3 regions of the Streptomyces sp. NPDC006923 genome follow, and region 2 is predicted to be linked to each of the others. Evidence: riboswitches for the same ligand, from Rfam matches in the RefSeq annotation. Region 2 holds a riboswitch; each other region holds the start of a gene.
The links. A riboswitch is a leader RNA that binds a small molecule or an ion and turns the genes downstream of it on or off. The one in region 2 is predicted to bind cobalamin.
Positions count from the first base shown of each region.

Region 1: it holds a riboswitch for cobalamin, as region 2 does, so the genes downstream of both, ABZ707_RS00260 (cobalamin biosynthesis protein) here and metE (5-methyltetrahydropteroyltriglutamate--homocysteine S-methyltransferase) in region 2, are expected to answer to the same signal.
Region 3: it holds a riboswitch for cobalamin, as region 2 does, so the genes downstream of both, ABZ707_RS14285 (ribonucleoside-diphosphate reductase subunit alpha) here and metE (5-methyltetrahydropteroyltriglutamate--homocysteine S-methyltransferase) in region 2, are expected to answer to the same signal.

Region 1 covers NZ_JBEYIF010000001.1:47,182-50,446, forward strand. Annotated here, with positions in the region: gene ABZ707_RS00250 (inorganic phosphate transporter) at 1-756, shown strand, start outside; gene ABZ707_RS00255 (hypothetical protein) at 871-1,095, shown strand; cobalamin riboswitch at 1,244-1,377, shown strand; gene ABZ707_RS00260 (cobalamin biosynthesis protein) at 1,413-2,417, shown strand; gene ABZ707_RS00265 (cobyric acid synthase) at 2,414-3,265, shown strand, end outside.
Region 2 covers NZ_JBEYIF010000020.1:56,886-60,150, reverse strand. Annotated here, with positions in the region: gene metE (5-methyltetrahydropteroyltriglutamate--homocysteine S-methyltransferase) at 1-1,522, opposite strand, end outside; cobalamin riboswitch at 1,701-1,889, opposite strand; partial or broken gene ABZ707_RS29350 (transposase family protein) at 2,252-2,590, opposite strand; gene ABZ707_RS29345 (NAD(P)-binding domain-containing protein) at 2,732-3,265, opposite strand, start outside.
Region 3 covers NZ_JBEYIF010000006.1:200,130-203,394, reverse strand. Annotated here, with positions in the region: gene mctP (monocarboxylate uptake permease MctP) at 1-820, shown strand, start outside; partial or broken gene ABZ707_RS14290 (Uma2 family endonuclease) at 965-1,078, opposite strand; cobalamin riboswitch at 1,179-1,321, shown strand; gene ABZ707_RS14285 (ribonucleoside-diphosphate reductase subunit alpha) at 1,466-3,265, shown strand, end outside.

The DNA of each region.
Region 1 (3,265 bases), on a different contig from region 2:
GGCAGCCGTACGGACGAGAAGGCCACCGCCAAGGGCTACCGCGCCGGGCAGATCGCCTCCGCGGGGCTCGTCTCCCTCGCCCATGGCACCAATGACGCGCAGAAGACCATGGGTGTGATCACGCTCGCCCTGGTCACCGGTGGCGTCCTCGCCCCCGGGGCCAATCCGCCGCTGTGGGTCATCGTCTCCGCCGGCACCGCGATCGCGCTCGGCACGTATCTCGGTGGCTGGCGCATCATCCGCACCATGGGCACCGGCCTGACCGATCTCCGGCCACAGCAGGGCTTCGCCGCCCAGACCAGTGCGGCGACCGTCATCCTGGCCTCCTCCCACCTGGGCTTCTCGCTCTCCACGACCCAGTCCTGCTCGGGCGCCGTGATGGGCGCGGGCCTCGGCCGCAGGGGCGGCGTGGTCCGCTGGTCCACCGCCACCCGGATGTTCGTCGCCTGGGGCCTGACCCTGCCGTCCGCGGGACTGGTCGCCGCCGGAGCCGAGTTCCTGACCGGGCAGGGCGCCTGGGGCGTGACGGTGGTCGCCGTGCTGCTCGTCGCGGTCTCCGGGGCGATCTGGCTCGCCTCGCGGCGGCAGCCGGTCGACCACACGAATGTCACCGCCGCCGAGCCCGCGGACATCGTCACGGCCGCCCTGGCGACCGTCCCCCCGCCGCACACGACCGGTGTCGCGCCGGGCCTCTCGACCACCATCCCGTCCCCCGCGGTCGACGCCGGCGAGCCGGCGCGGACCGCCACGGTGTAGGGGGCGCGCGAATGGGCCGGGCGGTGTCGCCTTCCTCCGGCGCCCTGCCGGGCTTCCCCTCCCGGCCTGCTCATTCCTCCCCCACCCCTTCGGGCGACCTCTAAGGACAGCAACATGTACATCGACTGGATGGCGCTCGGCTCCGTGTTCGGGGTCAGCCTCGCGGCCACGATCGGACTCGTGGGCCTGTTCACCCTCGGCGTCGTGGGGCTCGCCAAGCGCCCGCCGGCGGCCTCCGGGGGTTCCGGCGGGGCGGCGGTGGCCCGTGCGGGCGCCTATGTCTGCTTCGCGCTCTGCGGGGCGGCCGTGGCCTACGGGATCCATCTGATCGTCGTCTGAGCGGCCGGGGGCTCCACCCCCACGCCCGCCGGTCCCCGCGCCCGGGTGCGCCGGGACCGGCTCCGTCGTGTCTCGGGGCGCGGGCGCGCCATGTGGGTCTCGGCACACTGTCCCGTCGCAGGTCAGCGATGAGTTGACGGGTGTTCGGGCAGCGTGGTGGACTGCCGGGGCCATTTACGGAGGCAGAAGAGGAAGCCGGTGCGAATCCGGCGCGGTCCCGCCACTGTCACTGGGAGCCCCGTCCCCCAGGAGCCAGGAACTCTCGCCGCCGCGACACGTCGAGCCGGGGCGCGGACCCTGAGTGAGGACACTTCTTCATGCCTGGCCGCGGTGCTGCCGCCGGACGGATCTTCGCGTACGGCGCGACCGCCGGCCTCCTGGGCGACCGGCTGTTCGGCGATCCGCGCCGCGGCCACCCGGTCGCCGCGTTCGGCCGGGCCGCCTCGGCCGTCGAGCGGGTCCTGTGGCGTGACCACCGCGGCTGGGGCGCGCTGCACACCGCGGTGTGCGTCGGCGGCGCCGCCGGTGCCGCGGCGCTCGCCGCCCGGGGCGTACGGGACCACCGCGCCGCCTCCGTGGCGCTGACCGCCGCCGCCACCTGGGCCGTCGTCGGCGGCACCTCGCTGGGACGGGAGGCGCGGGCCATCGGCGACGCGCTCGCCGCCGGGGACATCGGACTGGCCCGGGAGCGGCTGCCCCGGCTGTGCGGACGCGATCCGCAGGCACTGGACGGGCAGCAGATCGCGCGGGCCGTCGTGGAGTCCGTCGCCGAGAACACCTCGGACGCCGTGGTCGGCGCGCTGGTGTGGGGAGCGGTCGCGGGCGTGCCCGGTCTGGTGGGGTTCCGGGCGGTGAACACGCTGGACGCGATGGTGGGTCACAAGTCCGCCGTCCACCGCCGCTTCGGCTGGGCCTCGGCGCGCCTCGACGATGTCGTCGGCTGGCCCGGGGCCCGGCTGACCGCCGCGCTGGCCGTGCCGGCGGGCGGCGACCCGCGCGGGGCCGTGCGCGCGGCACGGCGCGACGCGGGGCGGCATCCGAGTCCCAACGCGGGCCCGGTGGAGGCGTCGTTCGCGGGGGCGCTGGGCGTACGTCTCGGCGGGACGCTCGCGTACGGCGGCCGGATCGAGCACCGGCCGGTGCTGAACGGCGAAGGGCGGCCCGTCGAGGTCGCGGACATCGAGCGGGCGGTGCGCCTGTCGCGCCGGGTGAGCACCCTGGCGCTGGCGGCCTGTGTCGCGGGCCGCCTCGGGTACGGCGCGATACGCCGGGCCGCCGCGTCCCGCGCGGGCGCGGCGGCTGCCGGAAAGGGACACGGATGAGCCGGAACAGGCTCGGTGGCGGGCTGCTGGTGGCCGGGACCACCTCGGACGCCGGGAAGAGCGTCGTCACGGCGGGGATCTGCCGGTGGCTGGCGCGCCGGGGGGTCAGGGTCGCGCCCTTCAAGGGGCAGAACATGTCGCTGAACTCGTTCGTGACCCGCGAAGGCGCGGAGATCGGCCGGGCGCAGGCGATGCAGGCGCAGGCGGCCCGGGTGGAGCCGACCGCCCTGATGAACCCCGTACTGCTGAAACCGGGCGGTGACCGCAGCAGCCAGGTGGTGCTGATGGGGCGTCCGGTCGGCGAGATGAGCGCCCGGGGGTTCTTCGGATCCGGCGGGCCGTCCGGCTCCGCCGCGTCGTCCGCCGGGGGCGGACGGGAAGCCCTGCTGGGCACGGTCCTTGAGTGCCTGGAAGAGCTGCGGCGCACCCATGACGCCGTGATCTGCGAGGGGGCGGGCAGTCCTGCCGAGATCAATCTGCGCCGTACCGACATCGTGAACATGGGCGTGGCGCGGGCCGCGCGGCTGCCGGTGGTCGTGGTCGGGGACATCGACCGCGGCGGGGTCTTCGCCTCGTTCTTCGGGACGACCGCGCTGCTGAGTCCGGAGGACCAGGCGCTGGTCGCCGGCTATCTCGTGAACAAGTTCCGCGGTGATGTGTCCCTGCTGGAACCGGGCCTGGAGATGCTGCGCGGCCTGACCGGGCGGGCCACGCTGGGTGTGCTGCCGTACCGGCACGGCCTGGGGATCGACGAGGAGGATGGGCTCCGGGTGTCCCTGCGGGGCGGCGCCCGCGAGTCCCGGGTGTCTCCCCCGTACGGCGAGGACGTGCTGCGGGTCGCGGTGCCC
Region 2 (3,265 bases):
ACTGGACCATGTCGTTGCGTTCGGGCTCGCCGTGCACGAGGACGTCCAGGCCGGTCTTCTCCTGGAAGGAGATGACCTCCTGGATCTCCGCCTTGATGCGCTCCTCGTAGCCGGCGGTGTCGATCCGGCGCGCGCGGAGGTCGGCGCGGGCGGTGCGCAGTTCGCCGGTCTGCGGGAAGGAGCCGATGGTGGTGGTCGGCAGCGGGGGCAGACCGAGGTGGGTGCGCTGCGCCGCCGCACGTTCGGCGTACGGCTGGGAGCGGCGGGCGTCGGCGTCGGTGACGGCGGAGGCGCGGGTCCGTACGGCGGGGTCGCGCGTGATGGGTGAGTTCGCGCGGGAGGCCAGATCGGCCCGGTTGGCGGCGAGTTCGCCGGTGATCGCGCCCGTGCCCTGGGTGAGGCCCTGGGTGAGGGTGACGATTTCGGCGGTCTTCTGCCGGGCGAAGGCGAGCCAGCGCAGGATCTGCGGCTCGATGTCCCGCTCCGGCGCGGCGTCGAGGGGCACATGCAGGAGGGAGCAGGAGGCGGCGACGTCGACGCGGCCGGCCAGCCCGAGCAGGGTGCCCAGGGTGGCCAGGGACTTCCCCAGGTCGTTCACCCAGATGTTGCGGCCGTTGACCACACCGGCGACCAGCCGCTTGCCGGGCAGTCCGCCCACGGCGGCGAGCGCCTCCAGGTTGGCGGCCGCGGACTCGGTGAAGTCCAGCGCCAGCCCCTCGACCGGGGCCTTGGCCAGCACCGGCAGTGCCTCGCCGAGCCGGTCGAAGTACGAGGCGACCAGCAACTTGGGCCGGTCGGTGAGGGCGCCGAGGTCGTGGTAAGCGCGGGCGGCGGCGTTCAGTTCGGCCGGGGTGCGGTCCTGGACGAGGGCGGGCTCGTCGAGCTGCACCCACTCGGCGCCGGCCGCGCGGAGGCCGGCGAGAATCTCCGCGTATACGGGCAGCAGACGTTCGAGCAGAGTGAGCGGGTCGAAGCCGGCGGCGACGCCGGGCGCGGGCTTGGCGAGCAGGAGGTAGGTCACCGGGCCGACCAGGACCGGCCGCGCGGTCAGGCCCAGGGCGAGGGCCTCCTTCAGCTCGGCGACCTGCTTCGCCGGGTCGGCCGTGAAGACGGTGTCCGGGCCGAGCTCCGGGACGAGGTAGTGGTAGTTGGTGTCGAACCACTTGGTCATTTCCAGCGGCGCGATGTCCTGGGTGCCGCGGGCCATGGCGAAGTAGCCGTCCAGGGCGTCGGCCTCGACGGCGGCCCGGTGGCGGGCGGGGATCGCGCCGAGCGCGACGGTGGTGTCCAGGACGTGGTCGTAGTACGAGAAGTCGCCGGTGGGCACTTCGTCGATACCGGCCTCGGTGAGCTGCTGCCAGTTGCTTCGGCGCAGTTCGGCGGCGGTGGCCCGGAGGGCGTCCGCGGTGACGCGGCCCGTCCAGTAGCCCTCGATCGCCTTCTTCAGTTCCCGGTTCGGGCCCTGCCGGGGGTAGCCGTGCACGGTGGCCCGTGCTGCCGCGGCTGCGGACTTCGCTGTCACGGAGATCTCCTTCGCGAGATGAATCCCTGAGATCCCGGAGACGGACGCGAGCGCGGAGCGGTGCCGAACCGGACGGAAACGATCCCGCGCACAGCGCGGTCATCCGCCCGACAGGTACGCCGACCCGCCCACGAGGTCACCGGAATGTCCGCGCACGGAGTGGTCCGCACGCGGGCAGTGGCAGGTCTTCGGACTCGCGGGCACGTCTCTGTCGTACGAGACACCTACTGGCCGTCGCTTCCCAGACCCTGTACGTCGGACCCAGTGCTATGACGGCGGTCGTTCCCGCTCACCGCTGCGGGGCAGTCCCGGATTCCCACCGGGTTCCCTCTTACGACGCATCCCGCCTGGCGGACGGGGCGAACCAGCTGCGCCTCCCAGCCTACGGGGTGCCGCTCCCCGGGGAAGCGAGCCGTCCAGCATCCGGAAGGCAATCGCGGACAACGTCCATGCCCGGCAGGCCGATGTGAACGGGCGGACCCTGGACCGCCGCCGGCACGGCTTGCCACCCAGCAGCGGACTAAGCCGCGGACCAACGAGTTGGTGCGTGACAGCGGGTGAGGCGTCGTTGCTGGCAGGTGGCATGATCCGGCTGTGGCGATCATGCTCAATCGGGCGGTCCTGGCCGAGTTGATTGTCCTGCACCGGGACAACCGCATGTATGAGTGGACGCCATACGTTCACGTGCCGCTCGGGTGATCTGGACGCACGAACGACTGGAACGGGTTAATCAGCGCGGCTGCCGCCGACGCGGTCGCACTCGGCGAGGGTGCCGTCCAGAAGGACGAACTCGGGACCGTACTCGCGCAGCGTCTTCCGCAGGCCCGGGGCCCGGTCGGCGAGCAGGCCCGTGACGGTGGTCGTAGGCGTGGGCGGTGCCGACGGATTTCCCGAAGCCGGCCGCGATCCGGGCGAGGGTGCCGTGGGGTGCAGGTACACCGGCGCGATGAGTGCGCGCCGCTGCGGCGGGAGTGTGCAGCGCCTGTCACCCTCACGGGTGACGATGAGCATCGTGACCCACACGGCCAGGGTGTGCGGGAGGTCGAGTGCGGCCGCGTAGGGAACCAACAGGGCTCCTGTGCTGCTGAGCCGAGGCTACGGACACCTCCCTCAACGGCACGGGAGCCCTGTGCGTTGCGCACCCCGCCCTCACGCCGGCTCCGTCCCCCGATCGGCAGCCGCTCCGAAAAGGCTCGGTCAATCGTTTGCTCAGGCGGGAAGTTCGGTGATGCTGAGGGCGAAGTTCACGTTCCCCACCCCGTGGTTGGCGAGGCCCACCGTGACTACGCCCGCTCCTTCCAGCCAGTGCGCCATTTTCAGGCCGCCGACGTCCAGCGGGCGCAGCCCGAGGCTCTCGACGAACGCCTCCACACGTGCCTTGGCCTGCGCATTGTCGCCGGCGAGGAAGACGTCGGGCCGACCCTTCTCCAGGACATGGCGGAAGACGGTGTTGAACGCCTTCACCACGTTGGCGCTGGCCGGGGCGGCCTTATCGACTTCCCGCGCGATCGAGGTCTCTTCGCGGTGGGCCAGCCCGTCGAACGTGGAATTGAAGGGGTTGCTGATGTCGACGATGACCTTGCCCGCGAGAGCGTCTCCGTACTGGGCGACGGCCGGCACGACACCGTCGTACAGCAGGGCCACGATGACGATGTCCCCGGCCGGGGCGGTGCCCCATTCTCCCGTCGTGGTGCCGCCGCCGAGAGCCTTGGCCAGGTCGGCGGCCTTGGACTGATCGCGGCC
Region 3 (3,265 bases), on a different contig from region 2:
GCACTCCATCACGGCCACGCTCTCCAGCCGCAGCCGTGAGGTGATCCGGCGCAACACCACGATCCTGCCGCTGTACTCACTGATGCTGGGCCTGCTGGCGCTGCTCGGTTTTATGGCGATCGCGGCCGGGATCAAGGTGGACAACGGCCAGCTCGCGATCCCCCAGCTCTTCGAGACGATGTTCCCGGACTGGTTCGCGGGCGTGGCCTTCGCGGCGATCGGTATCGGCGCGCTGGTGCCGGCCGCCATCATGTCGATCGCGGCGGCGAACCTCTTCACCCGCAATATCTACCGGGACTTCATCAAGCCGGACGCGACACCGGCGCAGGAGACCAAGGTGTCGAAGCTGGTCTCGCTGCTGGTGAAGGTCGGCGCGCTGGTCTTTGTGCTGAGCATGGACAAGACCGTCGCGATCAACTTCCAGCTCCTGGGCGGGATCTGGATACTCCAGACGATGCCCGCGCTGGTCGGCGGGCTGTTCACCCGGTGGTTCCACCGCTGGGCGCTGCTCGCCGGATGGGCGGTCGGCATGGTGTACGGCACGGCCGCGGCCTATGGCGTGGCCAGCCCCACCCAGGCGCACTTCGGGGGGTCCTCCAAGGAGATCCCCGGCCTCGGGGAGATCGGCTACATCGGCCTCACGGCGTTTGTGCTCAATGTGGTGATCACGGTGGTGCTGACCTTCGTCCTGAGGGCGTTCAAGGCGCCCGAGGGCATCGACGAGACCAGTCCCTCCGACTACACGGCCGACGCCGGGGACCCGGGCGTGCAGGTCGAGCTGCCGCCCGCCACGGCGGCCGACCCGGACCCGGTGCACTGACCGGCCCCGCTGACACAGCGCTGTCGGCGCTGTCCGACACGTGCCTGTCCGACGCGGCGCTGTCCGACACGTGTTTGTCCGACACATGGCGCCTTCGGGCCTGACGGGCCGCCGGAACACCTCCGGCGGCCCGTCCGCCGTTCGGCGCACCCATTCCTTGAGCTGCCCGGTCTCCAGCGTGATCCCCACCGGTCCGGGAAGCGTGACCTGCCTGCCGAACGGAACCGTACGAGCGCTCTCGTAACGCACCCCGTCCGGCTCGTCACCGGGACACCTCCTCGCGCCGACGACGACGGCGGAGCCGACCGACGCCCGACGGCAAGAGCACCGGGACACAAGATGTGGGGGGTGCGTTCCGAGCAAGGCCCCACATGTATGCTCGTGCTCGCTGTCGACACAGGGGAATCCGGTGCGAATCCGGAACTGTCCCGCAACGGTGTGCTGTGGTGTGCTTTGCCATACCCGCGAGTCCGGTCACCTGCCGACGGCGCGTCCGGTTCGACCGAACCGGACGCCGAGACGTCCGGGCCCCGAGGCTGGGCCGGTGGACGCCGCACGCCGTGCTGACCCGAGTCGGGTCGTACGGGGGTGCGCGCCTCCGCTTTCCCGCCGACCGGCCCAGAGCCGAGCGAGGGAGAGCATCACGTGACCATCGCGCCAGCCGATCCGGCTTCAGGCAGCTACGAGATCACCGCGCGGGCGGCCGACGGACCGGGGACCGCCCTGCTGCGGACCCTGACGGAGCTGACCGCCGATCTGCCCGACACCGACCCCGGCAGAGTCGCCGCCGCCGCGCTGCGGGGCCGCAACGCCCGCTCGGACGAGGCGGAGTTGCGCGGACTCGCCACCGAGGCCGCCGCGGGACTGATCTCCGAGGACCCGGCCTACTCCCGTCTCGCCGCCCGGCTGCTGGCCCGCGCCATCGCGGACGAGGCGGCGGGCCAGGGCGCCGTGTCGTTCTCCGCGTCCGTCGCCGTCGGCCACCGCGAGGGCCTGATCGCCGACCGGACCGCCGGTTTTGTGACACTCAACGCGGCTCGCCTCGACGGGCTGATCGACCCGGCCGCCGACGACCGCTTCGGCTACTTCGGACTGCGGACGCTCTACAGCCGCTATCTGCTCCGCCACCCGATCACCCGTCAGGTGATCGAGACACCGCAGCACTTCATGCTCCGGGTCGCCTCCGGCCTCGCCGAGGAGGCCGCGCCCGGTTCTGCGGCGGCCGCCCACGCGCTGGACGAGGTCGCCGCGCTCTACGGTCTGATGAGCCGGCTGGACTACCTGCCGTCGTCGCCGACGCTCTTCAACTCCGGCACCCGTCATCCGCAGATGTCCTCCTGCTATCTGCTGGACTCCCCGCTGGACGAGCTGGACTCGATCTACGAGCGGTACCACCAGGTCGCCCGGCTCTCGAAGCACGCCGGCGGCATCGGCATCCCGTACTCCCGGGTCCGCTCGCGCGGCTCGCTGATCCGTGGCACCAACGGGCACTCCAACGGCATCGTCCCGTTCCTGCGGACCCTCGACTCCTCGGTCGCCGCCGTCAATCAGGGCGGCCGGCGCAAGGGCGCGGCCTGTGTCTATCTGGAGACCTGGCACGCGGACCTGGAGGAGTTCCTGGAACTGCGGGACAACACCGGTGAGGAGGCCAGGCGTACGCACAATCTGAATCTCGCGCACTGGATCCCCGACGAGTTCATGCGCCGGGTCGAGGCGGACGGCGACTGGTCGCTGTTCTCGCCCGCCGATGTGCCCGAGCTGGTCGACCTCTGGGGCGACGACTTCGACGCGGCGTACCGGAAGGCCGAGGCGGAGGGCCTGGCCCGGAAGACGATTCCGGCCCGCGAGCTGTACGGCCGGATGATGCGCACCCTCGCCCAGACCGGCAACGGCTGGATGACCTTCAAGGACGCGTCGAACCGTACGGCCAACCAGACGGCCGAGCCCGGCAGCGTCGTGCACTCCTCCAACCTCTGCACGGAGATCCTGGAGGTCACGGACGACGGCGAGACGGCCGTCTGCAACCTCGGCTCGGTCAACCTCGGCGCGTTCGTGCTGGCCTCCGGCGATCTCGACTGGGCGCGGCTGGACGAGACCGTCCGTACGGCCGTGACCTTCCTCGACCGGGTCGTGGACATCAACTTCTACCCGACCGAGCAGGCGGGCCGCTCCAACGCCAAATGGCGCCCGGTGGGCCTCGGGGTGATGGGCCTCCAGGACGTCTTCTTCAAGAAGCGGCTGCCCTTCGACTCCGCCGAGGCCGCCGCGCTCTCCACCCGGATCGCCGAGCGGATCATGCTCGCCGCGTACGAGGCGTCCTGCGACCTCGCCGAACGGAACGGCCCGCTGCCCGCCTGGTCCCGGACGCGCGCCGCACGCGGAGTGCTGCACCCGGACCACTACGACGTGGAGCTGAACTGGCCGGAGCGCTGGGCCGCGCTGCGC